DNA from 3 places in the Streptomyces sp. NBC_01224 genome. Region 3 is predicted to be linked to each of the others. Evidence: riboswitches for the same ligand, from Rfam matches in the RefSeq annotation. Region 3 holds a riboswitch; each other region holds the start of a gene.

Region 1 (10,237 bases), 3.9 Mb from region 3:
CGGTCCTGTTCACCGACCGGATCGCCACCGCGTGCGGCACCGCGACCTCGGCGGTCGGGCCGTTCTACTGCCCGGGTGACCGGAAGGTCTATCTGGACCTGGGTTTCTTCGACGAGCTGCGGACGAAGTTCGGCTCCAGCGGCGGCCCGTTCGCCCAGGCGTACGTCGTCGCCCATGAGTACGGGCACCGTGTACAGGACCTCATGGGGACGCTGAGCCGTTCGCAGGACAGGCAGACCGGCGCCAACAGCAATGCGGTCAAGGTGGAACTGCAGGCGGACTGTTACGCCGGGGTCTGGGCGCATCACGCGACGACCACGCCCGACGAATCGACCGGGCGGCCGCTGATCACCTCGTTGACACAGGCGGACATCCGGGACGGACTCGATGCGGCGGCCGCTGTCGGCGACGACCGGATCCAGGAGAGGTTCCAGGGCCGGGTCACGCCCGAGTCCTGGACGCACGGCTCGGCCGTGCAGCGGCAGCAGTGGTTCACCACCGGCTTCCGCAGCGGAGACATGGCCGACTGCAACACCTTCCGCTGAGCCGGGCCCCTTGGGCCGAGCCGAGCCGTTGTCAGCGGCCGGTGGAAGACTGAGATGCAGATCACAGAAGAAGGTCTCGGGAGTACGAGAAGGGGTGAGCGCGATGGCAGGCGCACCGGCCGGCGTTCCGACGATCTATCCGACGATTCTGTACGACGACGCGAAGGCCGCGATCAGGACGCTGACGGAGGGCCTCGGCTTCACCGAGGAAGCGGTGTACGAGGGCGAGAACGGCACGGTGCTTCATGCGGAGCTGTCCTGCGGCAACGGCAGGGTGATGCTGGGCTCCAAGGGCCGCGAGGGTGTCTTCGCCAAGGCGATGCAGGGCGCCGGCCCGGCCGGTGTCTACGTCGTGGTGGACGAGGTCGATGAGCATCACGCCCGGGCCGTGGAACACGGGGTGGAGATCCTGATGCCGCCGACGGACCAGGACTACGGCTCCCGCGACTTCATTGCGCGGGACGCGGAGGGCAATGTGTGGAGCTTCGGGACGTACGCACCGGGGTCGGCGGACTGACGGGCGGTCGGCCGGACGGGCTTGGGGCCAAGCCCGTCCGACGCGGACTCACCCGCGCTACGCGCCGCCCGTGTGCACCTGGAACGCGGCCCGGCGCACCGCTTTGGCCAGCGCGGGGTCCGGGTGCGCGGCGGCCAGGGCCACCAGGACCTGCACGGTGCGCGGATGGCCGACCGCCCGTACCTCGTCCAGCAGCGCCGGCACCGTGCCCTGGACGGCCGAGTCGAGATGGCGGACCAGCAGCCCGGTCTCGCCGTGGTCCGCGACCGCCGCCGCGGTGTCGACCCAGAGCCAGGTGGCTTCCTCGCGGCTGAGGACGTCCTGGGCGTCCTCGGGGTCCGTTCCGCCGTACTCGGCCAGCCACAGCAACGCGTAGGGGCGCAGCGAGGGGTCGCCCACGACGGAGCGCACCTCGGGCTCGGCGGGTGCGCCGACGACCCGGAGCGCCTCGAAGGCGAGCCCGCGCAGCAGCGCGTCCTCCCCGCGGGCAACGCCGAGGAGTTCGGCAACGGCACTGCCGACGGGGCGGGCGGCGAGCCAGGCCCGGTATTCGGCGCGGGCCGGGCCGGGGGTGAGCCGGGCGCAGCCGAGCAGCATGTCTGCGGCGGACTGCTCGATGTTCCCGGCCGGACTCTGGGCCGCGACGCAGATCTGTTCCAGCTTGACCCAGACCGCCCAGTTGCCGAGCGGGGTGAGGGTGGCATGTCCGGCGCCGAGGGTGAGCGCGCCTACCGCGGCCAGTCCCTCAAGGGCCCAGTCGAGAAGGAGGGCGACCAGGGTTGCGGGGTGTGCCGCGGGGGCGGATTCGGCCGGTGCGGGCGGCGCCTGCGGACCGTACGGCACCTCGCAGCGCTCCTCGTGGAGTTCCGCGACACGCTGGCCGAGAAGGTCCAGGAGGGCGGGCACGGTGACCGGGCCCGCCGAGAGCTGGAGAAGGGAGAGCACCTGCGGCACGGCCTCGACGGCCTCTGCGACCGCGGTGGACTCGATGCCCTCGGGGGCGGGGTGGACGAGCGACCAGGCATCGAAGAGCGCCACCCAGCCGCGGAGCACGGCGGAGTCGTCGCGGTCCCAGGCGCGCAGCCGCCAGCCGGGGCGTGCGGTGTCGCCGTGCAGTTCGACCAGACCGGCGAGCCGGGCCCGGTCCCAGCCGGAGCGCACCTGGGCCGGGGACAACTCCAGGGCTGTCGCGGCCCGTTCGAGGGCCTGGGCGGCCAGGGGCGGCGCGCCGGGGATCGCGCCGTCGGCTGCCCAGCGGGCGATCCGTACAGCGTCGGCGAGGGCCGTCCTGGCCTGGCGGGCCAGTTCCGCCCTGGGAGGGGTGCCCTCCGGGGGGCGGGGAGCCGGCCTGGTGCGCCGGGTGGTCACGGCCTTGCGAGCGGTGGCAAGGGGTCGCGGGCGGACAAGTCGCAGCCTGGAGTCGCGCGGGGTACGGGACGTCACGGGGAGCAGTCTTGCCCCTGACGGCCCGAAAGCCCAAACGGAACCCGAATTCGCGGTGGAAGGGGTGGCGGGCGGGTCCGGCACCAATCGGCCGATCCCTCGCATCAGGTCACATCAGAGGCGTGAGGAAGCGGCGCAGGGCCTCTTCGTAGTGGACCGGGTCGGCATTCCACATCGCCGCGTGCGGAGCCTGCGGTACGGCGCGCAGGGCGACCAGGTCCGGACGGCGGGCGGCCAGATCGCGGGACGGCTGCCAGGGGGCCAGGGTGTCGTCCGGGCCGTGGAAGATCAGGGTCGGGACATGCAGCGCCATTGCGAGGGAGCCGTCCAGGAGCCGGGCGCCGCGCAGCCCTGTCTGCCCCTGGGCGGCCCGGACGGCGAGCGGCAGCAGTGCGGTCGGGACACCGCGGGCGACGGCCAGGGCGCGCAGCGTGGTGACCCAGTCCAGGACCGGGGAGTCGAGGACGAGACCGCAGATCCGATTGCGGAGCGCGGAGTTGACGGCCGCGTGCAGTGCCATCGAGGCGCCGGTGGACCAGCCGTGCAGGACGACCTTCTCGGCTCCGTACCGCACGGCGAAGCGGATCGCCGCGTCCAGGTCGCGCCATTCGGACTCGCCGAGGTGGATGAGGCCGTCCGGGGAACGTGGGGCTCCGGCGTCACCGCGGTAGGCCAGGTCGAGCACGGGCAGGCGCAGATCGTGCAGGAACTCCATGACGTTCATGGGGTGTTCCCTGGTGGTACCGAGGCCGTGCACGGTGATGACCCAGGTGTCGCGGGGGCCGGGCAGGAACCAGGCGGGCAGGGGGCCGAGTTCGCCGGGGATCTCGACTTCCCTGTGATCGAGTCCGAGGGCCGATGAGGGGTCGCCGCTGTGCAGTTGCGGGGTGACGCGGACCTTGGCGCCGGTTTCCAGGCTGCCGCGGTTGACCCGTTCCAGTCTGCGGACGACGGTGTCGGGGGCGTGGTGGGCGTGTTCGATCACCGGGCCGACGACGGCGTGGACGTCGTCGCCCACCAGTCCGTACGTACCGGGCCGCAGGGCGGCGAAGGAGCGGGTCAGGGTGACCTGCCCGGCCGCTGTGGCGTGCACGGTGAGTCTGCGGTCGGCGGGGAGCGGTCGTCCGGACGGCACTCTGAGGGCGGCGTCGCTGGCGTACCGGCCGGCCGCGACCGTTGCCGCACCGACGCCGAGGATCGTGGTGACGGCTGCTGCCGTGACTGTTGCCGGGCGCACCGCTTCAGTGTCGTGGGGTGCGCCGCGCCCTGCCAGCGGACGGGGGCCGTCCGGTGCGCCGCCGGGGGCAGGACGGACGGATGGGATGGGACAGCCGGGACGGCGGGGACAGGCAGGGGCCGGGTCAGCCCGGTTGCCCGTATCCCTTCAGTGCCTCCTGTACGTCGCGCAGCTGGGCCGGGGAGAGCAGGGCCGGTGTGTGTCCGGGGACGGAGCTTGCGGTGAGCCACAGCCGGCAGAGCCATTCCAGCTGGGCGGTCCGGTCGTACGCCTCGTCCAGGGTCGCTCCGTAGGTCACGGTTCCGTGGTTCTGGAGCAGGCAGCCCGTACGGCCCCGCAGAGCGGCGAGCATGTTCTCGGCCAGCTCCTCGGTCCCGTAGCGCGCATAGGCCGCGACCCGGACGGGGCCCCCGAGCATGGCTGCGGCGTAGTGGACCGAAGGGACCTCGGGGACCAAGGTGGAGACGGCCGTGGCGTGCACCGCGTGGGTATGCACGACGGCGGCCGCATCACTGTTCCGGTAGACCGCGAGATGGAGCGGGAGTTCGCTGGTCGGGGCCAGTTCGCCGAGGACACGGTTGCCTTCCAGATCGACGCCGACGGCGTCCTCGGGGCGGAGCCGGTCGTACGGCACTCCGCTCGGGGTGACCAGGACCGTCCCGCCGACCCGTGCCGACACATTTCCCGAGGTCCCGACGACGAGGCCGTCCGCCGCCGTCCTGCGGGCGGTGGCGACGACACCGCCCCAGGCACGTTCGATCGCATCCCGTTGCTGATCGCTCATGCGGAGATCCTGTCAGCCCTGGAGGCGAACGGGCATGCGATCGGGGGGATAAGTCACAAACCGGAGAAGTTTACAAAGGGGGTGACAGAGGGCGAATCGGGCCCGAATCGCCCCTTCGCCCGGCCCCCACCGCCCCGCGAAGGACAAACGGAACGGCCCGACTCCGGTTGGAGTCACCACAGCGCCCTGCCCAGTTCATCTTCCGTTCATCCAGGTTGCCTACGGTCCACGTGCCAATGACGTCGAACGATTGCCTGGGTAAATGGAACACATCACGCTGCTACTCGCGATTGTGATCGTGACAGCTCTAGTGTTCGATTTCACGAACGGTTTCCACGACACCGCCAACGCGATGGCGACCACCATCTCGACCGGTGCACTCAGACCGAAGACAGCGGTGGCCATGTCCGCCGTTCTCAACCTCGTCGGCGCGTTCCTGTCGGTCGAGGTCGCCAAGACGATCTCCGGCGGGATCATCAACGAGGACGGGCTGCGGACAGAAGTCATCTTCGCGGCACTCGTCGGCGCCATCCTGTGGAATCTGCTGACCTGGCTGGTCGGACTGCCGTCCAGCTCCTCGCACGCCCTGTTCGGCGGACTGATCGGCGCAGCCGTGATGTCGGCGGGCTGGTCGTCGGTCAACGGCGGCACCGTCGTCACCAAGGTGCTGCTCCCCGCGGTCGCCGCCCCGATCGTCGCCGGTCTGGCCGCACTGCTGGCCACCAGGCTGACGTACCGGATCGGCGGGAAGATCCGCAACGACGCCCAGGAGAAGGCCACTGCCAAGGGCTACCGCGCCGGCCAGATCGCCTCGGCCGGACTGGTCTCCCTCGCCCACGGCACCAACGACGCGCAGAAGACCATGGGCATCATCACCCTGGCCCTGGTCACCAGTGGCGTCCTGCACCCCGGCTCCAACCCGCCGGTCTGGGTCATCGTCTGTGCCGGTACGGCCATCGCACTCGGCACCTACCTGGGCGGCTGGCGCATCATCCGCACCATGGGCAGCGGCCTCACCGACCTCAAGCCGCCACAGGGCTTCGCCGCCCAGACCAGCGCGGCCACGGTCATCCTGGCCTCCTCGCACCTCGGCTTCTCCCTCTCCACCACCCAGTCCTGCTCCGGCGCCGTGATGGGCGCGGGGCTCGGCCGCCAGGGCGGCGTGGTCCGCTGGTCCACCGCCACCCGGATGTTCATCGCCTGGGGTCTGACACTGCCCGCCGCGGGCCTGGTCGGCGCGGGCGCGGAACTCCTCACCAAGCAGGGCACCTGGGGTGTCGTGGTCGTCGCGGCGCTGCTGGTCGTGGGCTCCGGGGCGATCTGGCTGGTATCGCGCCGCAAGCCGGTCGGCCACGGCGATGTCGCGCCGACGGGCGGCGACGCCGAGCCCGCGGGCGTCGTCACCACGGCCATCGCCGCCGTCAGCCCGCCGCTCACCACGGCCCAGGCAGCGGCCCAGGACCTCAAGACCACCATTCCGGCTCCGGCCGGAACCACCCAGGACCCGGCGCGACCCGCCACCGTCTAGGCCAGCCGCCTAGGCAGGCCGTCTAAGGATTCAGCATGAACATCGACTGGGCAGCCCTCGGCTCCGTCTTCGGCGTCTCCCTCGTCGTCACCGTCGCGCTGGTGGGTTTCTTCACCCTGGGCATCGTCGGTCTCTCCAAGCAGCCCGAACCGGCGGCGCAGGGCGGCTCCGGAGGCTCGCTCCTGCTGGCCCGCGTCGGCGCTTACGTCTGCTTCGCGCTGTGCGCTGCGGCGGTCGCGTACGGGATCTATCTGATCGTCGCCTGAGCCCTCCTCCGCGCACTCCCCCGTCGGGCCGGACACACCTCGTGTGTCCGGCCCGTTGTGGTGTGCCCGGTCCGATGTGGGGCTCAGCACACTGCACCGTCGCAGGTCAACGGCAAGTTGACGGGCGTTCGCGGAGCGTGGTGGACTGCCGGAGCCAATTACGGCGACAGCAGAGGAAGCCGGTGCGAATCCGGCGCGGTCCCGCCACTGTCACCGGGGAGCAGTCCCCCACACCGGAAGTCACGGCACGCGCGAGCGGGTTGGAAGGCCGGGGGAACTGCGGATCCGGGAGCCAGGAGACTCTCGTCGCCGGTCACGTCGAACCAGGGCGCGGACCCTGAGTGAGGACATATCGCCATGCCTGGCTGCCGTGCGTCCGTTGCTGTGGCGCTCTCGACGAGAGCCGCCTGTACGAAGGTCCTTCGAGGCGTATCGGCCGGTTGAGCCGTGCGTGCCGACCGCATTTTCGCGTACGGCGCCACGGCCGGTCTGATCGGCGATCTGCTGCTCGGTGACCCCCGCAGGGGACATCCGGTCGCCGCCTTCGGGCGGGCCGCAGCGGGCGTCGAGCGGCGTCTGTGGCGCGACCACCGCGGGTGGGGCGCGCTGCACATGCTCGTGTGCGCCGGAGGCGCCGCGGGTGGTGCGGCGCTGATCACCCGTGCCGTACGCAGCCACCCCGTCGCCTCCGTCGCGCTGACCGCGGCCGCCACCTGGTCCGTCGTCGGCGGTACGTCCCTGGGGCGTGAGGCCCGGGCGATCGGCGGCGCCCTGGCGGCCGGTGACATCGAGTCGGCCCGCGAGCGTCTGCCGCATCTGTGCGGGCGCGACCCGTACTCCCTCGACGGACCGCAGATCGCCCGCGCCGTGGTGGAGTCCGTGGCCGAGAACACCTCGGACGCCGTGGTCGGCGCCCTGGTGTGGGGTGCGCTGGCCGGTGTGCCCGGGCTCGTCGGATTCCGGGCCGCCAACACCCTCGACGCCATGGTCGGCCACAAGTCGCCCCGCCACCGGCGCTACGGCTGGGCCTCGGCCCGCCTCGACGACCTCGCGGGCTGGCCCGGTGCCCGGCTCACAGCCCTGCTCGCCGTGGCCGCCGGGGGGCGGCCGCGTGGAGCCGTACGGGCGTGGCGGGCCGACGCGGCGAAGCACCCGAGCCCCAACGCGGGCCCGGTGGAGGCCTCGTTCGCGGGTGCGCTCGGCGTACGGCTCGGCGGGACTCTCGCGTACGGCGGCCGGGTCGAACACCGCCCCGTCCTCAACGGGGAGGCGGGCCGGGCGGTGGAGACCGAGGACATCGAACGCGCGGTACGGCTGTCGCGCCGGGTGAGTGCGCTGGCCCTCGGCGTGTGTGTGGCGGGACGACTGGGTGCGGGCCTCGCCGCACGACGGATCGCAGGACTTCGGTCCGCAGGACTTCGGTCCGCAGGACTTCGGTCCGCAGGACTTCAGGTCACGGGACTTCAGGTCACGGGACTTCAGGTCACAGGACGTCGGATCGCAGGACGGAGACGGACATGAGCGGCGGGCTGCTGGTCGCCGGAACCACCTCGGACGCGGGCAAGAGCGTCGTCACGGCAGGCATCTGCCGTTGGCTCGTACGCCGGGGCGTGAAGGTGGCGCCCTTCAAGGCGCAGAACATGTCGCTGAACTCGTTCGTCACCCGCGAGGGTGCCGAGATCGGGCGCGCCCAGGCCATGCAGGCCCAGGCGGCCCGGGTGGAGCCGACCGCGCTGATGAACCCGGTCCTGCTCAAACCCGGCAGCGACCGCTCCAGCCAGGTCGTCCTGATGGGCAGACCGGTGGGCGAGATGAGCGCACGCGGCTACCACGGAGGCAGGCAGGAAGCGCTTCTCGGCACGGTCGTGGACTGTCTGGAGCAGCTTCGGGGCACGTATGACGCAGTGATCTGCGAGGGGGCGGGCAGTCCGGCCGAGATCAATCTGCGGCGCACGGACATCGTGAACATGGGCATCGCGCGGGCGGCACGCTTCCCGGTGGTGGTCGTCGGCGACATCGACCGCGGTGGCGTCTTCGCCTCGTTCTTCGGTACGACGGCGCTGCTCGACGCCGAGGACCAGTCGCTGATCGCCGGCTACCTCGTCAACAAGTTCCGTGGCGACGTGTCGCTGCTGGAGCCCGGCCTGGAGATGCTGCGCGGGATCACCGGGCGGCAGACCTACGGGGTGCTGCCCTTCGCCCACGGACTCGGCATCGACGAGGAGGACGGGCTGAGGGTCTCGCTGCGCGGAGCCGTACGCGAATCGGTCGTCGCGCCGCCGCACGGCGACGACGTGCTGCGCGTCGCGGTGTGCGCCGTACCCCTGATGTCGAACTTCACCGATGTGGACGCACTGGCCGCCGAACCGGGCGTCGTCGTCCGGTTCGTGGACCGCGCCGAGGAGCTGGCCGACGCCGACCTCGTCATCGTGCCGGGCACCCGCGGCACCGTGAACGCGCTGGCCTGGCTGCGCGAGCGCGGCCTCGCCGACGCCCTGGTGCGGCGTGGAGCCGAGGACCGGCCGGTCCTCGGCATCTGCGGCGGCTTCCAGCTCCTCGGTGAACACATCGAGGACGACGTCGAGTCGAGGGCCGGGCACATCGACGGCCTCGGCCTGCTGCCCGTACGCATCCGCTTCGACCGCGAGAAAACCCTCGCCCGCCCCGCCGGCGAGGCGCTCGGCGCCCCCGTCGAGGGGTACGAGATCCACCATGGCGTCGCCGATGTAAGCGGCGGCGAACCATTCCTGGACGGCTGCCGGGTCGGCGCCGTGTGGGGCACCCACTGGCACGGCTCGCTGGAGAGCGACGAATTCCGCCGCCGCTTCCTGAGCGAGGTCGCGCGGGCCGCCGGCCGGCGCTTCGTCCCCGCCCCCGACACCGGCTTCGCCGCGCTGCGCGAGGAACAGCTCGACCGCCTCGGCGACCTCATCGAAGAACACGCGGACACCGACGCGCTGCTGCGGCTCATCGAGTCGGGTGCGCCGTCAGGACTTCCCTTCATCGCCCCCGGAGCACCTGGAGCACGCGCATGAACGCCCCTATGAGCACCGTGCTGTTGCTGTCGACCGCCGACACGGACCTCCTCGCCGCCCGCGCCTCCGGCGCGCCGTACCGGATCGGCAACCCCACCCGCGTCGACGTCCACGAGGAACTCCCCGCACTGATCGAGGGTTCCTCCGTCGCCGTCGTCCGCCTTCTCGGCGGCAAGCGCGCCTGGGAGGACGGGCTGGCCGTCCTCAAGGCATCCGGCATCCCCACCGTGCTGCTGGGCGGCGAGGCCGTGCCGGACGCGGAGCTGATGGCCGAGTCGTCCGTACCCGCCGGTGTCGTCGCCGAGGCGCTGCGCTACCTCGTGGAGGGCGGCCCCGGAAACCTCGTAGAACTGGCCCGCTTCCTCTCCGACACCGTCCTGCTGACCGGCCACGGCTTCGCCGAACCGCAGAAGATGCCCGAGTGGGGCCTGCACGGCAGCCGCTCGTTCGTCGAGGGCCGCCCGACCGTCGGCGTGCTCTTCTACCGGGCGCACCAGCTGTCCGGGAACACCTCGTTCGTTGACGTCCTCTGTGACGCGGTCGAGGCCCGTGGCGCCAACGCCCTTCCCGTGTACTGCGGTTCGCTGCGCGGCGCGGACGCCGGTCTCTACGAGCTGCTCGGCAGGGCCGACGCCCTGGTCGCCACGGTGCTCGCGGCAGGCGGCACCCGTGCGTCGGACGCCTCCGCCGGGGGCGACGACGAGGCCTGGGACATCGGCGCGCTCGCCGATCTGAACGTCCCTGTGCTGCAGGGCCTGTGCCTGACCTCCACGCGCGCCGCGTGGGACGCCTCCGACGCCGCGCTCTCCCCCATGGACGCCGCGATGCAGGTCGCGATCCCCGAGTTCGACGGCCGTCTGATCACCGTCCCGTTCTCCTTCA
Region 2 (10,237 bases), 5.4 Mb from region 3:
CAGAGCAGCACGATCCGGGTGCGCGCGACATGGACGCCGAGTGCGGCGGCGGCGTCCTGGCCGAACGCGAAGGCGTCGAGCGTACGGGCTTGGCCGAGGCAGATCAGCAGCATCACGACGAGAACGGCGGAGCAGATCCACACATCGGTCCAGCCGACCCCGCTGAGCGAGCCGAGCAGCCAGAACAGCACGCCGCGGGTCTGCTCGGCGTCGGCGGCGGTCATCACGACGAAGGAGGTGAGCGCGGAGAACAGCTGCATGGCCGCGACACCGGAGAGGACGACCCGGTCGGTCGTGCCGCCCAGGGTGTGGCTCAGCAGCAGAACGAGGGCGAACGAGCACAGTGCGCCGATGAACGCGCCGGTCGAGATCGACACCGCTCCCCCGCCGACGCCGAGGACGACGACCACGACCGCGCCGGTCGACGCACCGGAGGAGACGCCGAGGACGAACGGGTCGGCGAGCGGGTTGCGGAGCAGGGACTGCATGACGGTCCCGCACACCGCGAGCCCGGCGCCGCACACCGCGGCGAGCAGGGTACGCGGCATGCGCAGGTTCCAGATGATGCCGTCCCGGATCGGGGTGAGCCGTGACCGGCCCCAGCCGAGGTGGGAGGCGACCGTGGACCAGACGTCGGCGACGGAGATACGGGCGGGGCCGATGGTGACGGCGACCGCGACGGACAGCACGAGCAGTGCGATGCCACAGGCCCATAGGGCTCCCCCGCGCAGCTTCCGTAGCCCCGTGCCACTGCGCACGGCTGCTTCAAAGGCCCGTGACGCGTCCACCGCCGTGGCCCGTTCGGTGTCCGTCACCCCGCGAATCCGAATGTGCGCAGCGCGGCGGCGACGCGTTCCACACCCTCGACCGTCCGGATGGACGGGTTCATGGCCTGGCCGCTCAACAGGACGTACCGCTTGTGCCTGACGGCGTCCATGTTCTTCGTGACGGGGTTGGACTCCAGGAATTCGATCTTCTTCGCGGCGCTCTCGGCGGTCTGTGCCTTGCGGGTCAGGTCTCCGATGACCAGGACGTCGGGGTTGCGGTCGGCGACGGTCTCCCAGCTGATCTGGGGCCATTCCTCATGGGTGTCGTCGAAGACGTTCTTCGCGCCGAGTTCCCTGGTGATGATGCCGGGCGCTCCACAGCAGCCGGCCAGGTACGGGGCCTTGGAGTCGGAGAACCAGTAGAGGAGGGTGGCGTCGGAGGCGTCGATGCCCTCGGTCGCCTTCTTCACCCGGGCCCGCAGCTGCGCCACGAGTGTGTCGCCGCGTTTCCGCACGCCGAACACCTCGGCCAGGTCGCGCACTTCGTCGTAGACGCTGTCCATGGTCAGTGGCGCAGTACGGGCTCCGTCGCCGCCGCCGCTGTTGTCCTTGCCGGTGCAGTCGGCGGGCGAGACATAGGTGGGGACGCCGAGATCCTCGAACTGTTCGCGGGGTGCAACGCCGCCCTTGGCCAGCGTCGACTCGAATGACGCGCTGATGAAGTCGGGTTCCTGGTCGAGGACCTTCTCCGACGACGGCCGGTTGTCCGCGATCCTGGGAACCTCGGCGTTGGCCTTCTCCAGGCTCTTCATCACCGGGTCGGTCCAGGTCGAGGTGGCGGCCAGCCGGTCGGCGAGGCCGAGGGAGAGCAGGATCTCCGTCGATCCCTGGTCGACCGAAACGGCCCGGTGCGGTGCGGCTTCGACGGTGACGGTGCGTCCACAGTTCTTCAGCGTCACGGGGTATCCGTCGGCGGAGCCGGACTTCGCGGCAGAGCTGCTCGTTCCGCCCCCGCAGGCGGTCAGCAGGACAAGTCCCGCCGAGAGCAGGGCAATGGCACGGACAGGGCTGGCTATGGACGGCACGGAGTCCCTCTGCGTCTCGGGGCTCATGCGCGGAGCCCGGTGTACGGAGTCCTGCGCCCCGGTACCGGGTCGCAGGTGCCAGCAGGTCTTCGGACTCGGGCTCCTACGGACGGGGCGCCTTCCCAGGACACTCGCGGGTGTCCCAGTGGCCGTGGCCCCGCCCGTCCCCCTCACCGCTGCGCGTCAGTTCCGGATTCTCACCGGATTCCCTGACCCCTACGTGGAGTTTGACTGGCTTCGGCAAGCTATCACGAGCCTCCGCGCAGCTCATGGGCGGTGTGGCCGGTGGTACGCCGGGCTGTGCTCCCGTCGCACCACCCGCCCGATGCCTATGGACGCTGAAGAGCGATCACGGCGTTGTGCCCGCCGAAGCCGAAGGAGTGGCTGACGGCGCGCCGGATGGGCTGCCGCAGGGGTTGCCCGGTGACGCAGTTGATGTCGAACTCGGGCGCAGGGGCGTCCAGATTGGCGATCGGCGGTACGACTCCGCGCTGGAGCGTCAGGACGGTCAGTCCGGCCTCGATCGCTCCGGCCGCCCCCATGCAGTGCCCGAGTACGCCCTTCGGGGCGGTGACGGGCGGCCGGTGCGGGTAGACCCGGCCGATGAGGGCTGCCTCGGTGGCGTCGTTGATCGGTGTCGCCGTGCCGTGTGCGTTGACGTGCTCGACGTCCTCGGCCGCCCAGCCCGCGTCGCGCAGCGCGGCCTCGACCGCGGCCTGGGCGACCGCGCCGGACGGGTGCGGGCTTGTGGGGTGGTGGGCGTCGGTGGTGGCGCCGGTGCCCGCGAGCAGTGCCCGCGGCGCGGCGCCCCGGGCGACGGCGTCGTCCGCCCGTTCCAGCACCATGACGGCGGCGCCCTCACCCATGACCAGCCCGGCACGGTCGGCCGCGAAGGGCCGGCACCGCCTGGCCGGGTCGCCCTCTGCCCGGGCCGCGGCTCCGGACCGGGCGAATCCGGTCATGGCGACCGGGTAGACGATCGACTCGGTGGCTCCGGCGATCGCGATGTCACACTGTCCGGTGACCAGCAGATCGCGAGCGACGGACAGTGCAGTGGCTCCGGACGAGCAGGCGGTGCACGGTGCCAGGCTGGGACCGGTGGCCCGCAGCTCGATGGCGATCTCGGCTGCGGGCATGTTCGGAATGGTGAGCAGGATGCCCGACGGCGAAGTGGCATCCGGTCCGTGCCGATCGAGTACGACGGCCTGCTCGGTCAGTGCGGCGGAGCCTCCGCTGCTGGTGCCGACGACCACCGCGACCCTGCTGCCCTCCCACTGGGCCGGGTCGAGTCCGGCGTCGGCGACCGCCTCCCGGGCGGCGATAACGGCGAACTTGACGTACTTCCCCATCCGGTAGGACGTACGGCCGCCGATCGCGGCGTTCAGATCGATACCATCGACCGTGCAGGCGAAGTCGATCGCGCAACCTTCGAGTGCCGCGACGGTACGCACCGGCGAGACTCCGGCGCACACACCTTTCCAGGTGGATTCGGTATCGTGGCCGACCGGGGTGATCATTCCCAGGCCTGTTACGGCAATCGCGGGCTTGTTCATCGGGCGTTGCTCGTCGGTGCCACGCCGCCCATCAGCGCCCCGCTGCCGGCTGTCGCGTCGATGTACCGCGTGATGTCGGCCAGTGTGGCGTCCTTGGAGAGCTTGTCGAAGTCCCCGTCGCCGCCCATCGTTTCCCTGATGAGGACGGCGAACTCGGCGACGGCGAGGGAGTCCATCTCCAGACTGTCCATCGTGGAATCCGGGCGGATCTCGGCGATGGGCACTTTGAAGGTGTGTGTCAGAACCTCGGTGATCTTGGGATGAATCGCACTCATGAGCTTCCTCTCCATCATTCGGTACGGCTGCCGGGCACGGCGGGGACACCGCCCCGACGCCGAATCAACTGGGTGACGTGCCTCCAGTTACGCCTTGTGCCGAACCGATTCGCCACCGCCCTGCTGCGACTGCGTGCACCACCGGGCCAGCACGGCTGCCGTACCCCAGAAGACCAGCAGCACAACGCGGATACCGAGGGCCCCGGCCGCCTCCCGCACCCGCTGCGTCCGCACGGCTGTTCCCGTCCCTGTCACGGCTCTCGCCGCTCTCCCGGGGCCGTCACCCGGTCCCCGTCCGACTGCCAGGCCGCCGCCGGATCGTCGTACGCATCGACGTAATCGGCCCCCGCGATGGGCCAGTCGGCGAGCAGTTCCTGCGGCAGCGCGAAGGAGTCGGCGAGGGCGGGCAGGTGAGCCGCGACGGCGGTGATCAGCTCTTCCAAGACGTCCGGCATTCCATTGACCTGATTGGCCGTCAGGTATCCTGCGGCCAGCAGATCACCACTGTTCCGGGCGATCCGGTCGAGTGCGAACAGCCGCTGCAGCTCGACCAGCCGCTCACGGGCGGGCCCCTCCGACAGACCTGCCACCGCGTCCGCGTACGCCTCGGCAGCCTGTCGGTGGGCGTGGGCCTCGACGCCGCGAAGGGCGGGACCGGATGCGATGTTCCACCGCTCCAGCGGGTCACCGTGCGGTGCGCGGCCCAGCCTTTCCCTGGCCCGGCCGAACCAGATCTGCTCCAGCACAGCCAGGAGCCTGCCGAGGAACCCGGGGTCGGTGAGATCACCGGGTTCGCCGCCGAAGGGAGCGTCGTACGCGGCCGGTTCGGTGGCGTAGAGCATTTCCGCGGCCGCCTTGGCGTGGATGGCCAGGTTGTCGCCCTCAGCGGTGATGACGCCTTCCACTCCGGTGATGAGTTCGGTCATGCCGTTGTTCTCCAGGAGCGCCTGGGCGCCGCACCGTTCACGGCATTCGACGATCACGGACCTGGCCTGCCAGCTGATCCATCCCTTGGCGACGGCGACCAGCCGCTCCGCCTCCTCCCGGCCCGAGCCCGAGCCGTCCTCCCGTCCCTCCCAGCGGTTCAGGGCCCTGCGGTGCAGCAGGCTCATAGCGAAGACCGTGGCCATGGCCCGGGCGAGCGGGCCGTGGTGGCTGCGGTGGGCGATCACCGGTACCTGACGCGATCCGCGGGGCCCGGAGATGTACCGGTGACTGCCGTAGCGCACGGCGACGGCGAGCGTTGCGCGCGCGGAGCCGACCGCGCAGGCGCTCATGGAGATCTTGCCGGAGGTGACGCGCCCGATCGATGTGAGGAGGCGACGCCTGCGGTTGCCGACGGCGCTGCTGAACTCGCCGTCGTCACCGATCCGTCCGTGGTCCCCGCCGAGCAGCGCGTCGCGCCCCACGAAGACCTGGTCGAAGGAGGTCAGGCAGTGGTCCACCGGGCTCCCCATGCGTGCGGGAAGTCTGCGGACCCGTACGCCGGGCAGGGCCCGTACGGCATCGGTGAGCGGTACGAGGAAGAGGAAGACGCCGTGATCGGCGCCGTCGACGAGCAGACGCGCGGCCACAAGACCGGTCTTGGGACCGCCTGCCGGACTGGTGTTGGGCATGAATTTCTGGGCGCCGGCATGCGGTGTGTGCAGCACAAACCCGTCGCGTTCGCGGTCGTAGGCGGCCGTGGTCTCGACGGCCGCCGCGTCATTGCCGTGCGCCACCTCCGTACAGAGAAAGGTGCCGATGCTGCGCAGTCGGAGGAAGTCCGACAGATCGAGCCGGCTGTCGCCTTCGTGGTCGAGGAGGCTGCCGAGAAAGAGGTTGTAGTGGATGCCCGCCACCGTGGTGAGGGCCGGGTCGACCGGGCCGAGCCATTCGTGCAGGGCCGCGAGGGCGCGCGGGTCGGCGGCGAGCCGGGCGCCGCTGTCGAGGCAGTCGTTGAGGATACGCAGCCGCTCGTACGCGAGAAGCAGGCGTTGGTCGGGAGTGCAGCGGTCCGGGCGGCGGAACGGTTCTGTGCTGATCATCCGCTGCCAGAAGCCGTGCTCCCGGCGGAAGTTGTCGCCGAGGAGCACACCGGTGAGAAGGTCCGTGGACCGTTCGGCGGAGGGGCTGTCGATCGTCGCGGTCATGAGACAAGAACGATCAGCCGACGGCAAGGACACCGGGGGCCGTCTTCGGCGGGCCGTCCGCGTCGACGCGCTGGAAGGCGAGCGCGACGTTGTGTCCGCCGAAGCCGAAGGAGTGGCTGAGTGCCCGCTCGACGTGCTGCATGCGGGGCTCCTTGACCACACAGTCGAGGTCGAACCCGTCCGGCAGCGAGTCCAGGTTGGCGATCGGCGGGACGAGACCGTGCTCCAGAGTCAGTACGGTGGCCACCGCTTCGATCGCCCCGGCCGCGGCGAGGGTGTGCCCGAGCACACCTTTCGGCGCGGTCACCGACGGCCGGTGGGGGAAGAGCCCCGAGATGAGCGCTGTCTCCATCGCGTCGTTCAGCGGGGTCGACGTGCCGTGCGCATTGATGTGGTCGACCTCGTGGGCCACCCAGCCCGCCTCACACAGCGCCGCCTCCACGGCCCTGCGCGCACCGGCTCCTTCCGGGTCCGGGGCCGTGGGGTGGTGGGCATCGGTGCCGGAACCCGCGCCGGTCAGCAGGGCGCGCGCGCGTCCGCCGCGGGCCTGCGCATCGAGTGTCCGCTCCAGCACGAGCACGGCGGCACCCTCACCGATCACGAACCCGTCCCGGTCCGCGGCGAACGGCCGCGACGCGCCCGCCGGATCGCCGGTACGCAGGGAGAGCGCTCCCATTCCCGCGAAGGCGCTCACCACCAGCGGAGTCAGTACGGACTCCGCGCCGCCTGCCACCACCACATCGCACCGGCCGCTCGTCAGCAGGTCACGGGCCACGGCGATCGCGGTCGCCCCGGACGCGCAGGCCGTGGCCGGTGCCAGGCTGGGACCGTGGGCCCGCAGGGCGATGGCCACCTCCCCGGCAGCGGCATTGGGCATCATCATCGGGACCAGGAGCGGCGACACCGTCTCCGGTCCGCCGCCGTCCAGCCTGCGCAGATTGTCGACGAGCACGGACACCCCGCCCACACCGACGCCGAGCACCACCGCCACCCGGTCGCCGTCCCACCGCTCCGGTGACAGCCCGGCGTCCGCCACCGCCTGTCGGGCGGCGACCAGCGCCATCTTCACGAACCGTGCCATGCGCCACCCTGAGCGTCCGCCGACGGCCTCGTCCAGGTCGATCCCGTCCACCGGACAGGCGAAGTCGACCGGGAGCCCGGCAAGTTCCTCACATCGCCGTGCCATGGACACGCCGGCGCACAGTCCCGCCCAGAAGGTGTACTCGTCCGCGCCCGCAGGGGTCACCAGCCCCACTCCCGTAACCGCGACACCCATGTCGACCCGCCCCATGATCCGCCCCTCCTCCGTAATCGATCACGTCTACCGGATGTCGAACGGCAGTCGCCCCGGCGAGGATGCGCTCACTGAGCCGAACGGGTCACCGATGGGCCGAGTGGACCGAACCTCGCCGCGCCCGGTGAAGGTGTTCACCCGTCCGCAGCAGTCCGCCGCGCTGTGTGCACCGGCAGGGCATCCCCTTGGGACATGGAAGCGGACGGTAACCGGTCTCAGTCCCCGCAAGCGCGCGCGGAACTGGAGGCGCTGCGCGCCAGGGTGGCTGTGCTGGAGGCCCGTGCCCCGGCACGGCACCGGCTGCGGGCCCGTTCGTTCTTCGCCGTGCTGCTCATTCTCGTCGCGGCCGTCCTCACGCCGCTGAGCATCGTGTCCACCTGGGCGAAGAACGAGATCGGCGACACCGACAACTATGTGGCGATGATGGCGCCGCTCGCCTCCGACCCCGATGTGCAGTCCGCGGTGGCCGATCGCGTGACCGGCGCCGTCATGAAGCACCTCGACGTGAAGGCGCTACTGGCCGACGTCGCCCCGGCGGACCGACCGGTTGTCGACAAGGCGCTCTCGAGACTGAGCGGCCCCCTCACCACGGGGGTTTCGGACTTCGTGCGCGGGACTGTGGAGAAGTTCGTCGCCGGCGACGCCTTCGAGACGATCTGGACCGACCTCAACCGGACCGCCCAGTCCGCGACGGTGAAAGCACTGTCCGGGAGCGGCGGCGGGGCGGTGAAGCTCACCAACGACACCGTCACCATCGACCTGGCACCGGTGATCGACCGGGTGAAGCATCGCCTCGTCGACCGGGGGCTGACGGTCGCCGCGAATATCCCGGAGATCCACACCGACTTCACGGTGCTGACCTCCGAGTCGGTCGGCAAGGCCAAGAAGTGGTTCCGGGCCCTCCAGATCATCGGCTTCTGGCTGCCGTTGGTCACTCTGGTCCTTGCCGCGGGCGGAGTGCTTCTCGCGGTACGCCGCCGTCGCGCACTGGTCACGGCGGCGCTGGCGATCGCGGCGGGTGCCGCGGTGCTCGGGCTGGCCGTGTGGGTGGGCCGTGCCTTCTATCTCGACAGTCTCCCGTCCGAGGTGTCCCAGCCGGCCGCCGGTTCCGTCTTCGACGCCCTGGCCGGCCCCGTACGCGTCCTGGTCCGCCTGATGGTCACGCTCGGCATTGTGGTGGCCCTCGCCGCCTGGCTCACCGGTGACGGCCGCGCCGCCGCCCGCGTCAAGGCGATGTGGAGCGGCGGCATCGGTGCCGTACGGGACGCGGCCGGTGTCACCGGCGGCCCGGTCGGCAGGTGGGTACATCGCGCCAGACTCTGGCTGAACTGGACGGTGGTCGTGGTGGCCGCCGCGGTCCTGGTGGCGTGGGACCGACCGACGGGCCTGGTCACCGTATGGATCGCGCTGTGCGCGCTGTTCGCCCTCGCCGTCATCGAGTTCCTCGATGACGACAGCACGCCGCACCTGGCGGCGCCCGGGTAATGAGCGGTACCTACCGTCTCTTGGCGTCATGTTCCGGCATACGGAGAAACTCAGGTGCCCCGTCGGTGAGTCAGGACGTCACCCTCCAGTTGCTCGGCGGATTCCGCGTGCGGTGCGGCGGCAGGGATGTGGCGCGGAGCGGTTGGCACAGGGCGAGCGCGCGCCGGCTGCTGAAGGCCCTCGCGCTCGCCGGGCGCGGAAGGATGCACCGTCCCGGTCGGCTGATGCCGCGCCGACGACACGACGGTGCCACCGTTCCCGCGAGGGGCCGGTGGCACCGTCGTGTTCAGCCGCGGGCGAGTGCCGTGTTCAACTCCTTCTCGTCCGGCGGATTGGCGCCGGCCCGTGCGACGGTCACGGCGGCACCGGCCACCGCGTGGCGCAGGACATCGGTCACGGTGTCCCGGTCCAGCGAGCGCAGCCGTTCACGGCCGTCCGCGCCGAGCAGCCCCTGCGAGGCGAGGGCATGCAGCGTGCCGGACATGAAGGCGTCGCCCGCCCCCACGGTGTCGACCACGGCGGTGGGCAGCGCGTCGACCATCACCTGCCCATCCGGAAGGACGGCCAGGGCGCCGTCGCCTCCCCGGGTGACCAGGACTACGGCCGGGCCGGTGGCGAGCCACCGCTCGGCGACCCGCTCCGGCTCCTGGCCCGGATACAGCCACTGCAGGTCCTCGTCGCTGGCCTTGACCACATCGCTGAGCGCGACGCAGCACTCGACCTTGCGGACAGCCGCATCATGGTCCCCCATCAGCCCGGGCCGCACATTGGGGTCGTAGCTGACGGTCGCGGACGTCCGCAGCGACTCGACGGCGGCGAGGACGGTGGCCGCTCCGGGTTCCATCACCGTCGCGATGGATCCGGTGTGGACGTGGTGGGGCGCCCGGTCCAGCGAGACCGGGTCGAGCGTCCAGGTGATCTCGAAGGCGTACGCGGCCTGGCCGCCGTCGTCCAGGGTCACTGCGGCGGACGGGGTGGGCTCCGTGGCACCGTCCGTGCGGATCTCGACCCCGGCGCCGGTCAGATGGTCCCTGATCAGCCGCCCGTTGTCGTCCGGGCCGAGCTGGGTGAGCAGGGTTGTGCCGTGCCCGAGCCGGGCCAGACCGTACGCGACGTTGGCCGGGCTGCCTCCCGGGTGGACCTGGTCGGCCGCACCCGGCAGCCGGACGATGTCGGCGACGCATTCGCCGATGACCAGCAGGTCGAGTCTGTCGAGCATGAGCTGGGGTCTCCTAGAGTGCGATGACGAAGGTGTCCTGGTAACGACCTCGCCCGCGATTGTCAGCGGCGTCGCGGTGTCTGGGACCTCCGCCTCCGGCGTTGTCGTCAGTCGCCGACGCTCCGCGTCGACTCCCTCCTCCGCCCTGGATTCGAAGGCCCCGGACGCCGCTCCTTCTCCCACTGCCAATCGTGGGCGAGGTCGTAACGGTGCGGCCTCCGAACACATTGAGCCCGATCCTGCCGCTTGCATAGCGGGTGTCCGTCACATCGATGACCGGACGGCCGTCGACGAACGCCTCGATCCGTCCGGAGCGGAGGAGTCACCCCGGTGCGCAGCAGCAGGGGCACTTCGGCGAGTACGGTCGTCCGTCCGCCGTCCCTGCAAAGGAGCCGGGCCGTCCGCAGGTTCGGGTCGGGGTTCACGG
Region 3 (10,237 bases):
GGCCTGCTCGGTCGGGTAGAAGTTGATGTCGACGACCCGGTCGAGGAAGGTCACGGCGGTGCGGACGGTCGCGTCCAGCCGCTCCCAGTCGATGCCACCGTCGGCGACGAACGCACCGAGGTTGACCGAACCCAGGTTGCAGACGGCCGTCTCGCCGTCATCGGTGACTTCGAGGATCTCGGTGCACAGATTCGACGAGTGGACGACGCGGCCCGGCTCGGCGGTCTGGTTCGCGGTCCGGTTGGAGGCGTCCTTGAACGTCATCCAGCCCTGGCCGGTCTGCGCGAGAGTACGCATCATCCGGCCGTACAGCTCACGGGCCGGCATCGACTTGCGGGCCAGCCCCTTGGCCTCGGCTGCCCGGTACGCGGCGTCGAACTCGTCGCCCCACAGGTCGACCAGCTCGGGCACATCGGCGGGCGAGAACAGCGACCAGTCGCCGTCCGCGTCGACCCGGCGCATGAACTCGTCCGGGATCCAGTGCGCCAGGTTGAGGTTGTGCGTACGCCGCTGGTCCTCACCCGTGTTGTCGCGCAGCTCAAGGAACTCCTCGATGTCCGCGTGCCAGGTCTCCAGGTAGACGGCGGCGGCGCCCTTGCGGCGGCCACCCTGGTTGACCGCGGCGACGGAGGCGTCGAGCGTCTTCAGAAACGGCACGATGCCGTTGGAGTGCCCGTTGGTGCCGCGGATCAGTGAACCGCGGGCGCGGATGCGGGAGTACGAGAGGCCGATTCCGCCCGCGTGCTTGGAGAGCCGCGCCACCTGGTGGTAGCGGTCGTAGATCGAGTCGAGCTCGTCGAGCGGGGAGTCCAGCAGATAGCAGGAGGACATCTGCGGATGGCGGGTGCCGGAGTTGAACAGGGTCGGCGAGGACGGCAGGTAGTCGAGCCGGCTCATCAGCCCGTACAGTGCCGCGACTTCGTCCAGGGCGCGCTTCGAGTCGTCCTCGGCGAGCCCGGCCGCGACGCGCAGCATGAAGTGCTGCGGCGTCTCGATGACCTGGCGGGTGTGCGGGTGACGCAGCAGATAGCGGCTGTGCAGGGTCCGCAGCCCGAAGTAGCCGAAGCGGTCGTCGGCGCCGTCGGCCAGCGAACGCTCCACCAGCGCGTCGAGTGCGGCCGCGTGCAGCGCGACGAACTCGGCGGTACGGTCCGCGATCAGGCCCTCGCGGTGCCCGACGGCGACCGAGGCGGAGAAGGAGACCGCGCCCTGGCCCGCCGCCTCGTCCGCGACGGTGCGGGTCAGTAGCCTGGCCGCGAGCCGGGAGTAGGCGGGGTCCTCGGAGATCAGCCCCGCGGCGGCCTCCGTTGCCAGCGAACGCAACTCCGCCTCGTCCGACCGGGCGCTACGGCCGCGCAGCGCGGCGGCGGCGACGCGACCGGGGTCGGTGTCGGGCAGATCGACGGTGAGGTCGGTCAGGGTACGCAGCAGTGCGGTCCCCGGTCCGTCGTGTGCGGTTCCCTCGGACTCGGCCGCTTCGGACACAGCGACTGAAGCCGGATCGGCTGGCGCGATGGTCACGTGGTGCTCTCCCTCGCTCGGCTCGGGGCCGGCGGGGAGCGGGGCAGCCGGGCAGAGGCGGGCCCGCGTCGGGGCAGCACTCATTACGGCGTCCACCGGCCCATCCGCGAGGCCCGGACGTCTGGCATCCGGTTCGGTCGAGCCGGATGCGCTGTCGGCAGGTCCTCGGACTTACTTGAGGGTGCGCAAAAGCGCACCGAATACACCGTTGCGGGACAGTTCCGGATTCGCACCGGATTTCCCTGCGGCGACAGCGAGCACGAGCATACATGTGGGGGCCGTCCGATGAGACAGCCCCCACATGTTGTGTCGCGCAACAGAATTCGGGAGGCGCGCAGGGCCGCCGCTGAGCGCACGGACGGCCCGCCGCGCCCTGCTGGAGGGGCCTCGACGGGCCGTCGTACGGCCGTGGGAGCGGCCGTCAGTGGCCGCCGCCCGGCGCCCCTGCCGTGGCCGGCGGGAGCTCCACCTGGACGCCCTTGTCGCCCGCGTCGGCCGTGTAGTCGGCCGGGGAGGTCTCGTCGATCCCGGCGGGTGCCTTCACGGCGTTCAGGACGAAGGTGAGCACCACCGTCACCACCACGTTCAGCACGAACGCGGTCAAGCCGATGTAGCCGATCTCGCCGATGCCCGGGATCTCCTTGGACGACCCGCCGAAGTGAGCCTGGGTCGGGCTCGCGACCCCGTACGCGGCCACCGTCCCGTACACCATGCCGACCGCCCAGCCCGCGAGCAGTGCCCAGCGGTGGAACCAGCGGGTGAACAGGCCGCCGACCAGGGCCGGCATCGTCTGGAGGATCCAGATCCCGCCGAGCAGCTGGAAGTTGATCGCGACCGTCTTGTCCATGGTGAGGACGAAGGCGAGCGCGCCGACCTTCACCAGCAGCGACACCAGCTTGGAGACCTTGGTCTCCTGCTCCGGGGTCGCGTCCGGCTTCAGGAAGTCCTTGTAGATGTTGCGGGTGAAGAGGTTCGCCGCGGCGATCGACATGATCGCGGCGGGCACCAGCGCGCCGATGCCGATGGCGGCGAACGCGACGCCCGCGAACCAGTCCGGGAACATGTTCTCGAACAGCTGCGGGATGGCCAACTGGCCGTTGTCGACCTTGATCCCGGCGGCGATCGCCATGAAGCCGAGCAGCGCCAGCAGGCCCAGCATCAGCGAGTACAGCGGCAGGATCGTGGTGTTGCGCCGGATCACATTGCGGCTGCGGCTGGAGAGCGTCGCCGTGATCGAGTGCGGATACATGAACAGCGCCAGCGCCGAGCCCAACGCCAGTGTGGCGTAACCCCATTGGCCGGCTTCGCCCGGCGCGAGCGCGCCGCGCGGCTTGCCGGTTGCCGGGTTGGTCTGGGAGAACGCATCGCCCGCCTTGGCGAAGATGTCGTCGAAGCCGCCGAGCTTGATCGGGATGTAGATGATCGCCACCACGATGACCAGGTAGATCAGTCCGTCCTTGACGAACGCGATCAGCGCCGGTGCCCGCAGACCGGACGAGTAGGTGTACGCGGCGAGCACCGCGAACGCGATCAGCAGCGGCAGGTCCTTGACGAACCAGTGGGTGTTCTCTCCGCCGCCCACGCCCATCACGTCCAGCACCGCCTGGATGCCGACGAGTTGGAGCGCGATGTACGGCATCGTGGCGAGGATGCCCGTGACGGCGACCGCCAGCGAGAGCCCCTTCGAGCCGAAGCGCCCGCGGACGAAGTCCGAGGTGGTCACGTACCCGTGCTTGTGCGAGACCGACCACAGCCGCGGCAGGAAGGTGAAGATCAGCGGGTACACGAGGATCGTGTACGGCACGGCGAAGAAACCGGCCGCGCCCGCCGCGTAGATCGCCGCGGGTACGGCGACGAAGGTGTACGCGGTGTACAGGTCGCCGCCGAGCAGGAACCAGGTGACCCAGGTGCCGAACGAACGTCCGCCCAGGCCCCATTCGTCGAGGCTGGCGTCGTTCTCGGCCTTCCGCCAGCGCGCGGCCAGGAAGCCCATGACCGTGACCGCCAGGAAAAAGAAGATGAAGACGCCGAGCGCGACGCCGTTCACGCCGTCCTTCATGCCGACGCACCCCCCCTGCGGGCGCGCTGGTCACGCTGCCACAGCTTGTACGCGATCATCGTGAGCGCGGTGGAGATCAGCACCCAGAGCATCTGGTACCAGTAGAAGAACGGAATGCCGATGAAGGTGGGGTCCACCTTCGCGTACGAACTCACCCAGAGCATCGCCACGAACGGCGCGATGAGACAGAGGGCGATGACCACCCGTACCGGTGTGACGGTCGGTGGTTTTCCTTCTGGGCCTGCTGACATGCGGCGACTCCGTCCCCTCGCTGATCACCTGGTGCAATGCGCAGGAAATCTAGGGGAGGCTTCCGGTCACCGTCACCCCCTGTCCGCATTGCGGTCCGGCAACGGTGATCCATCGGTAAGTATCACGGGGGCGGGCCCATCTTGGTTCACCCCGGCGGGCAGATTCTGCCGAGCAAGCGTGCGAACCCCGAACGATGATGTGGCGCGGGTCGCTTCGCTCGCGAAAAGAGGCTTCCGGGGTGATCGTCGTGGGTGCGGCGCCGGCGTTTGCGATGTCCTCGCCGGCCCTGGCCGCACCGACCAGCCTTGCGGGGGAGGGCCGTGCGTACTCCTGCTACAACACGGCTCTGCGGGGGTCCGGTGGCAGCAGTTCCTGCGGAAGGAGTTCATTGCTGCCAACGGTCTCCAGTACGGCCAGTACAAGGTCTGCAAGATTGTTTCTGACCGTCAGGCCTACGTGGACACCACGGCGTACTGCTGCGCCTGAGGGTGGGTGCGAGGCACCGACCGGCCCCTGCTCCGCAGACCGAGGTCCGCGGAGCGGGGCCCTTGCGTGATCAATATGTCTAGTCCGTGGGTCGCTTGAGTCGCGCCACGAACTTGTACCGGTCGCCGCGGTACACCGAGCGCACCCATTCCACCGGCTCGCCCCGCCCGTCGAGCGAGTGCCGGGACAGCATCAGCATCGGCAGGCCCACGTCCGTACCGAGCAGTCCGGCTTCGCGTGGGGTGGCGAGCGAGGTCTCGATGGTCTCCTCGGCCTCGGCCAGCCGTACGTCGTACACCTCCGCCAGTGCCGTGTAGAGAGAGGTGTACTTCACCAGTGAACGGCGCAGCGCGGGAAAGCGTTTGGCCGAAAGGTGGGTGGTCTCGATCGCCATCGGCTCCCCGCTGGCGAGCCGCAGCCGCTCGATCCGCAGCACTCGGCCGCCGGTGGTGATGTCGAGCAGACCGGCGAGCGTGTCATCGGCCGTGACGTAGCCGATGTCCAGCAACTGGGATGTCGGTTCCAGGCCCTGGGCGCGCATGTCCTCGGTGTAGGAAGTGAGTTGCAGGGCCTGTGAGACCTTCGGCTTGGCGACAAAGGTGCCCTTGCCCTGGATACGCTCCAACCGGCCCTCGACGACCAGCTCCTGGAGCGCCTGGCGCACGGTCGTGCGCGAGGTGTCGAACTCGGCGGCCAGGGTCCGCTCCGGGGGCACGGGAGTGCCCGGCGGCATGGTGTCCGTCATCTCCAGGAGATGTCGCTTCAGCCGGTAGTACTTCGGGACGCGCGCCGTCCGCGTGGTCGCGCCCGTCTCGTTCTCCGTACTGCCCCCGTCGGCACCCATGGCCCGCCTTCCCGACTGCTGCGTTGCTGCCGTCACCGGCTCCTCCGTCTGTCGCGGCTCACATGGTGGCACGGTCCGGTCACGGCTCGTCGCCCTCCCTCAGGTGTCGGTCCTATAACGGACGCGAGTGCACTTCTTATACACCCTTGACACCCCAAAAGGTCTAGGCCAAGCTCCCGGTACTGGTCTAAACCATTAAAGACCAGGTCCCAGCCCCAGCAGTACTCGTCGACGGTCTTCGCGGTGGGGAGGGGTTGCAGCATCCCTGAGGAGGGTGGCGTGAAGCGCAAGCTCATCGCGGCGATCGGCGTCGCGGGCATGTTGGTTTCGATCGCAGCGTGTGGTTCGAACGACGACAAGACTTCGTCCAAGGATCCGAAGGACCGTAAGGAGACGCTCACCGTCTGGTTGATGTCGGACGCGCAGAGCACCTGGCCCGAACTGGTCAAGGATGTCAACAGCCAGTTCAAGGCGAAGTACCCCAACGTCAAGGTCAATGTCCAGTACCAGACGTGGGCGGACAAGGCCAAGAAGCTCGACGCCGCTCTGGCCGGTGACAAGTTCCCGGACGTCGTCGAGCTCGGTAACACCGAGACCATGACGTACATCCTCAACGGGGCTCTCGGCGAGATCGATCCGAAGAAGTACGAGAACTCGGACACCTGGATCAAGGGCCTGAAGGACACTTGTGCCTTCGAGGGCAAGCAGTACTGCGTGCCCTACTACGCGGGCGCCCGCGTAGCGATCTACAACAAGGACATGTTCAAGGCCGGCACCGGCAAGGACACCCTCCCCGCCACGCAGGACGAGCTGACCGCCGCGCTCGACAAGATCGGCACGAAGTACGGCAAGGACAAGGCGTTCTCGCCGCTGTACCTGCCGGGTCGGTACTGGTACGCCGCGATGTCCTACGTCGCAGCCGAGGGCGGCCAGATAGCCAAGTACGACGAGGGCAAGAAGGAGTGGAAGTCCACCCTCTCCACCCCCGAGGCCCAGAAGGGCATCACGGACTTCGTCGAGCTGGTCAAGAAGTACAACCACGGAGACAAGACCAAGGACGAGGCGGACCACGCCAACGTCATGGCCAACGAGAAGACCGCGCTTCTCTACGGCAACGGCTGGGAAGCCGGCAGCGTCATCGACTCCAAGGCGAACGGCAACCCGAAGCTGGAAGGCAAGATCGCCACGGCGGGTATGCCCGGCCCGAACGGCAAGGCCCTCCCGTCCTTCATCGGCGGCTCCGACCTGGCCACCATCTCCAAGTCCAAGATCCAGGATCTCGGCGAGGAGTGGATCTCGATGTTCACCAGCGAGAAGTCCGAAGAAGTGCTCGCTTCCAAGAACATCCTTCCGAACAACACCAAGCAGCTTGAGCCGCTGAAGGCCAAGCCGGAGACCGCGGCCATCGCCAACGCCGTGCCGGACGCATGGTTCACGCCGATCGCCCCGGGCTGGACGGCGATCGAGAAGAAGGAAACGCTCGAGATCATGCTGCTCGACATCATCAAGGGCAAGTCGGTCGCGGACGCCACCAAGGCGGCCGACGCGGAGATCGACTCGATGATCAACAAGGAGTCCTGAGCCTCCGGCTCACGGAATCCGAGCCGGTGAGTTTATGAACCATCGACTCAAATGATCATCTGCGGGGGTGGCGGTCCGAAAGGAGCTGCCATCCCCGTCCTCCGGTACCAGGTCCGAACGGAAGGCCAGCACAGTGAGTGCCGCCGATATGAAAGCAGCCGACCCGCCGGTGTCCGTCCCGCGGGCCCCTGAGGGGACGCAACCTCAGTCTGCGAAGAACGTGAACCGTCCACGGCGGAAGGCCGGCGCTCTGCTGCCGTACCTCCTGATAGCCCCGGCGTTCATCGCGATTGCCGCCGTGTTCGTCTGGCCCTTCATCAAGACGGTCATCATGTCCTTCCAGGACGTGGGCCGCCGTGAGCTGTGGTCGGGAGATGCCGCTCCGTGGGTGGGCTTCGACCAGTTCACCAACATCCTCGGAGACGGCGAGTTCTGGAACGTCGTCCTGCGGACCATCGTCTTCATGGTCGTCTGCGTCGTTGCGACCATGGCCGTCGGCCTGGGCCTCTCCATGCTCATGCAGCGGATGTCCACGTGGGTACGGCTCCTGCTGACCGCCGCGCTGGTCGCCGCCTGGTCCATGCCGCTCCTCGTGGCCACCTCCATCTTCCGGTGGTTCGCGGACTCCGACTACGGCGTCCTGAACATGGTGCTGACCAAATACTTCGGGATCGACGTACAGGGACACAACTGGTTCCTGGACCCGAAGCAGGGCTTCGTCATCATCGGTGCGGTAGTGGTCTGGGGCGCTGTTCCCTTCGTCTCCGTGACCCTGTACGCCGCGCTGACCCAGGTCCCCAAAGAGCTCGAAGAAGCCGCCTCACTCGACGGAGCCGGCACCTTCGGCGTCTTCCGCTTCGTCACCTGGCCCGTCATCAAGCCGGTCTTCCAGATGGTCGCCACCCTGTCCGTGCTCTGGGACTTCAACGTCTTCGGCCAGATCTTCCTGATGCGCGGCAACAAGCCGGAACCCGAGTACTCCGTCCTCGGCATCTACTCGTTCGAGAAGGCATTCGAGTCCAACTCGTTCAGCCAGGGCGCCGCCATCTCACTCATCACGGTCCTGCTGCTCTCCGGCGTCGCCGTGTACTACCTGCGCCAGCTGCTCAAGATCGGAGAGGTCGAGTGAGTACCTCCACCCCCCAGGTCCTCCGCCCGGACCGCAAGAAGCACCGCATCGGCTACAACATCGCGGGCCTCGTCGCCTTCGTGCTGATGGCGTTCCCGGTCTACTGGCTGGTCGTCAGCTCCCTGCGGCCCAACGCCGAGATCCGCAGCTACGACCAGACGCTCTGGCCGACGTCGATCACCTTCGACAACTTCTCCCGGGCCATCAAGCAGCCGAACTTCGGCACGGCCATCGAATCCAGCCTCATCGTGTGCGGCGTCGCCGTCCTCGGCGGCATGCTGCTGGCCACGATCGCGGCCTTCGCCATCGGCCGCTTCCGGTTCCGCGGGCGCAAGTTCTTCATGATCGTGCTGCTCGTCGTCCAGCTGCTGCCCCCGACGGCCATGCTGATCCCCATCTACATCCAGCTCAACGACCTCGGTGGGCTCAACGAGTACTGGGGCGTCATCGTCATCTACCTCGTCTCCACCCTGCCGTTCGCGACGTGGATGATCCGCGGCTTCGTGATCAACATTCCGCAGGAACTCGAAGAGTCGGCCATGGTCGACGGCTGCAGCCGGATGGGAGCGTTCTGGCGCGTCACCTTCCCCCTGCTGGCCCCCGGCCTTGCCGCTGCGTCCATCTTCTCGCTGATCACGGCCTGGAACGAATACCTGCTCGCCTACGTCGTGCTGCAGGACAACGACAAATACACGCTCAACGTGTGGCTGATGAACTTCACCACCTCGCGAGGCATCGACTACGGCGCGCTGATGGCGGCTTCGACGCTGATCGCCATTCCGGTCGTGGCCTTCTTCCTGCTGGTCCAGAAGTACATGGCGACCGGCCTCACCTCCGGCGCCGTGAAGGGATAACACCGCTCCATGACCACGCTGATATCCACCACGGACACCGTCACCCGCGACGCTCTCGCCGTCCTGCAGCCCGGATTCACCGGCACCACCGCCCCGGACTGGGTGCTGCGCCGGGTCGACGAAGGCCTCGCCTCCGTCGCCCTGTTCGGCCGCAACATCCAGACGGCCGAGCAGGTTGCCGCGCTCACGGCCCGGCTCAGGGCCGAGCGCGACGACCTGCTCGTCGCGATCGACGAAGAGGGCGGTGACGTCACCCGCCTCGAGGTGCGTACCGGCTCCTCCTTCCCCGGCAACCTCGCACTCGGCCACGTCGACGACGTGGCGCTGACCCGCGCGGTCGCACAGGAGCTGGGCCGCCGGCTCGCCGAGTGCGGCGTCAACCTCAACTGGGCGCCGTCCGCGGACGTCAACTCCAACCCGGGCAACCCGATCATCGGTGTGCGGTCCTTCGGCGCCGACACCGAGCTCGTGGCCCGGCACACCGCCGCGTACATCGAGGGCCTCCAGGCCGCCGGAGTCGCCGCCTGCACCAAGCACTTCCCCGGGCACGGCGACACCGCGATCGACTCGCACCACGCGATGCCGCGTATCGACGTGGACCTGGAGACGCTGTACGCCCGTGAACTGGTGCCCTTCCGGGCGGCCATCGCCGCGGGTTCCAAGTGCGTGATGAGCGCGCACATCCTGCTGCCCGCCCTCGACCCGGACCACCCCGCGACGGTGAGCCCGCGGATCCTCACCGGTCTGCTGCGCGAGGAGCTGGGGTACGACGGCCTGATCGTCACCGACGCCGTGGAGATGCAGGCCATCGCCGGGACGTACGGCATCGAGCGCGGTTCCGTCCTCGCGATCGCCGCGGGGGCCGACGCCCTGTGCGTCGGTGGCGGCCTGGAGGACGACGGCACGGTGCAGCGGCTGCGCGACGCGCTGGTCGCGGCGGTGCGCAGCGGTGAACTCGCCGAGGAGCGGCTCGCGGACGCGGCCGCACGGGTACGTGCCCTCGCGTCCTGGACGCGGGGGGCCGAGCAAGCCGGTTCGGAGTCGGGCACGGCAGTGCAGCGGGGGACCGCGCCCGGCACCGGGATCGGTTCCGACATCGGCCTGGTCGCCGCCCGCCGTGCGGTGAAGGTGACCGGCTCCGCCGAGCCGCTGACCGACCCCGCTTACGTTGCCGCGTTCACCTCCGAGTCGAACATCGCGGTCGGCGACGAGACCCCGTGGGGTGTCGCCGCGGAGCTGGGCCGGCTGCTGCCGGGCACGGAGACCGACACGTACAGCAGCGAGACCGAGGCACCTGTCGCCGCCGTGCTGCGGGCCGCGGGGGAGCGGCGCATCGTCGTGGTCGTCCGCGACGTCCACCGCCATACCTGGATGGCCGAGACCCTCGACGCCCTGGTGGCGGAGCGCCCCGACATGGCCGTGGTCGAAATGGGCGTCCCGCAGGCGGCCCCCAGGGGCGCCCTGCACATCGCCACCCACGGCGCGGCCCGCGTCTGCGGCCTCGCGGCCGC

What was found. A riboswitch is a leader RNA that binds a small molecule or an ion and turns the genes downstream of it on or off. The one in region 3 is predicted to bind cobalamin.
Region 1: linked by a shared signal. The riboswitch ahead of OG609_RS31430 (cobalamin biosynthesis protein) and the one ahead of OG609_RS13395 (ribonucleoside-diphosphate reductase subunit alpha) in region 3 are both predicted to bind cobalamin.
Region 2: linked by a shared signal. The riboswitch ahead of OG609_RS38515 (ABC transporter substrate-binding protein) and the one ahead of OG609_RS13395 (ribonucleoside-diphosphate reductase subunit alpha) in region 3 are both predicted to bind cobalamin.

What each region holds. Positions count from the first base shown of each region.
Region 1 is NZ_CP108529.1:6,977,856-6,988,092, reverse strand. Features, by position in the region: gene ypfJ (KPN_02809 family neutral zinc metallopeptidase) at 1-545, shown strand, start outside; gene OG609_RS31460 (VOC family protein) at 649-1,062, shown strand; gene OG609_RS31455 (hypothetical protein) at 1,120-2,430, opposite strand; gene OG609_RS31450 (alpha/beta hydrolase) at 2,615-3,742, opposite strand; gene OG609_RS31445 (class II aldolase/adducin family protein) at 3,867-4,526, opposite strand; gene OG609_RS31440 (inorganic phosphate transporter) at 4,789-6,054, shown strand; gene OG609_RS31435 (hypothetical protein) at 6,090-6,320, shown strand; cobalamin riboswitch at 6,493-6,623, shown strand; gene OG609_RS31430 (cobalamin biosynthesis protein) at 6,768-7,841, shown strand; gene OG609_RS31425 (cobyric acid synthase) at 7,838-9,355, shown strand; gene cobN (cobaltochelatase subunit CobN) at 9,364-10,237, shown strand, end outside.
Region 2 is NZ_CP108529.1:8,490,516-8,500,752, reverse strand. Features, by position in the region: gene OG609_RS38520 (FecCD family ABC transporter permease) at 1-758, opposite strand, end outside; gene OG609_RS38515 (ABC transporter substrate-binding protein) at 812-1,879, opposite strand; cobalamin riboswitch at 1,916-2,103, opposite strand; gene OG609_RS38510 (beta-ketoacyl-[acyl-carrier-protein] synthase family protein) at 2,182-3,405, opposite strand; gene OG609_RS38505 (acyl carrier protein) at 3,402-3,680, opposite strand; gene OG609_RS46450 (hypothetical protein) at 3,768-3,914, opposite strand; gene OG609_RS38500 (acyl-CoA dehydrogenase family protein) at 3,932-5,812, opposite strand; gene OG609_RS38495 (beta-ketoacyl-[acyl-carrier-protein] synthase family protein) at 5,826-7,103, opposite strand; gene OG609_RS38490 (hypothetical protein) at 7,299-8,591, shown strand; gene OG609_RS38485 (carbohydrate kinase family protein) at 8,878-9,810, opposite strand; gene OG609_RS38480 (GH32 C-terminal domain-containing protein) at 9,918-10,237, opposite strand, start outside.
Region 3 is NZ_CP108529.1:3,121,268-3,131,504, reverse strand. Features, by position in the region: gene OG609_RS13395 (ribonucleoside-diphosphate reductase subunit alpha) at 1-1,521, opposite strand, end outside; cobalamin riboswitch at 1,661-1,788, opposite strand; gene mctP (monocarboxylate uptake permease MctP) at 1,943-3,580, opposite strand; gene OG609_RS13385 (DUF3311 domain-containing protein) at 3,577-3,831, opposite strand; gene OG609_RS13380 (GntR family transcriptional regulator) at 4,398-5,162, opposite strand; gene OG609_RS13375 (sugar ABC transporter substrate-binding protein) at 5,442-6,743, shown strand; gene OG609_RS13370 (carbohydrate ABC transporter permease) at 6,877-7,872, shown strand; gene OG609_RS13365 (carbohydrate ABC transporter permease) at 7,869-8,726, shown strand; gene OG609_RS13360 (glycoside hydrolase family 3 protein) at 8,736-10,237, shown strand, end outside.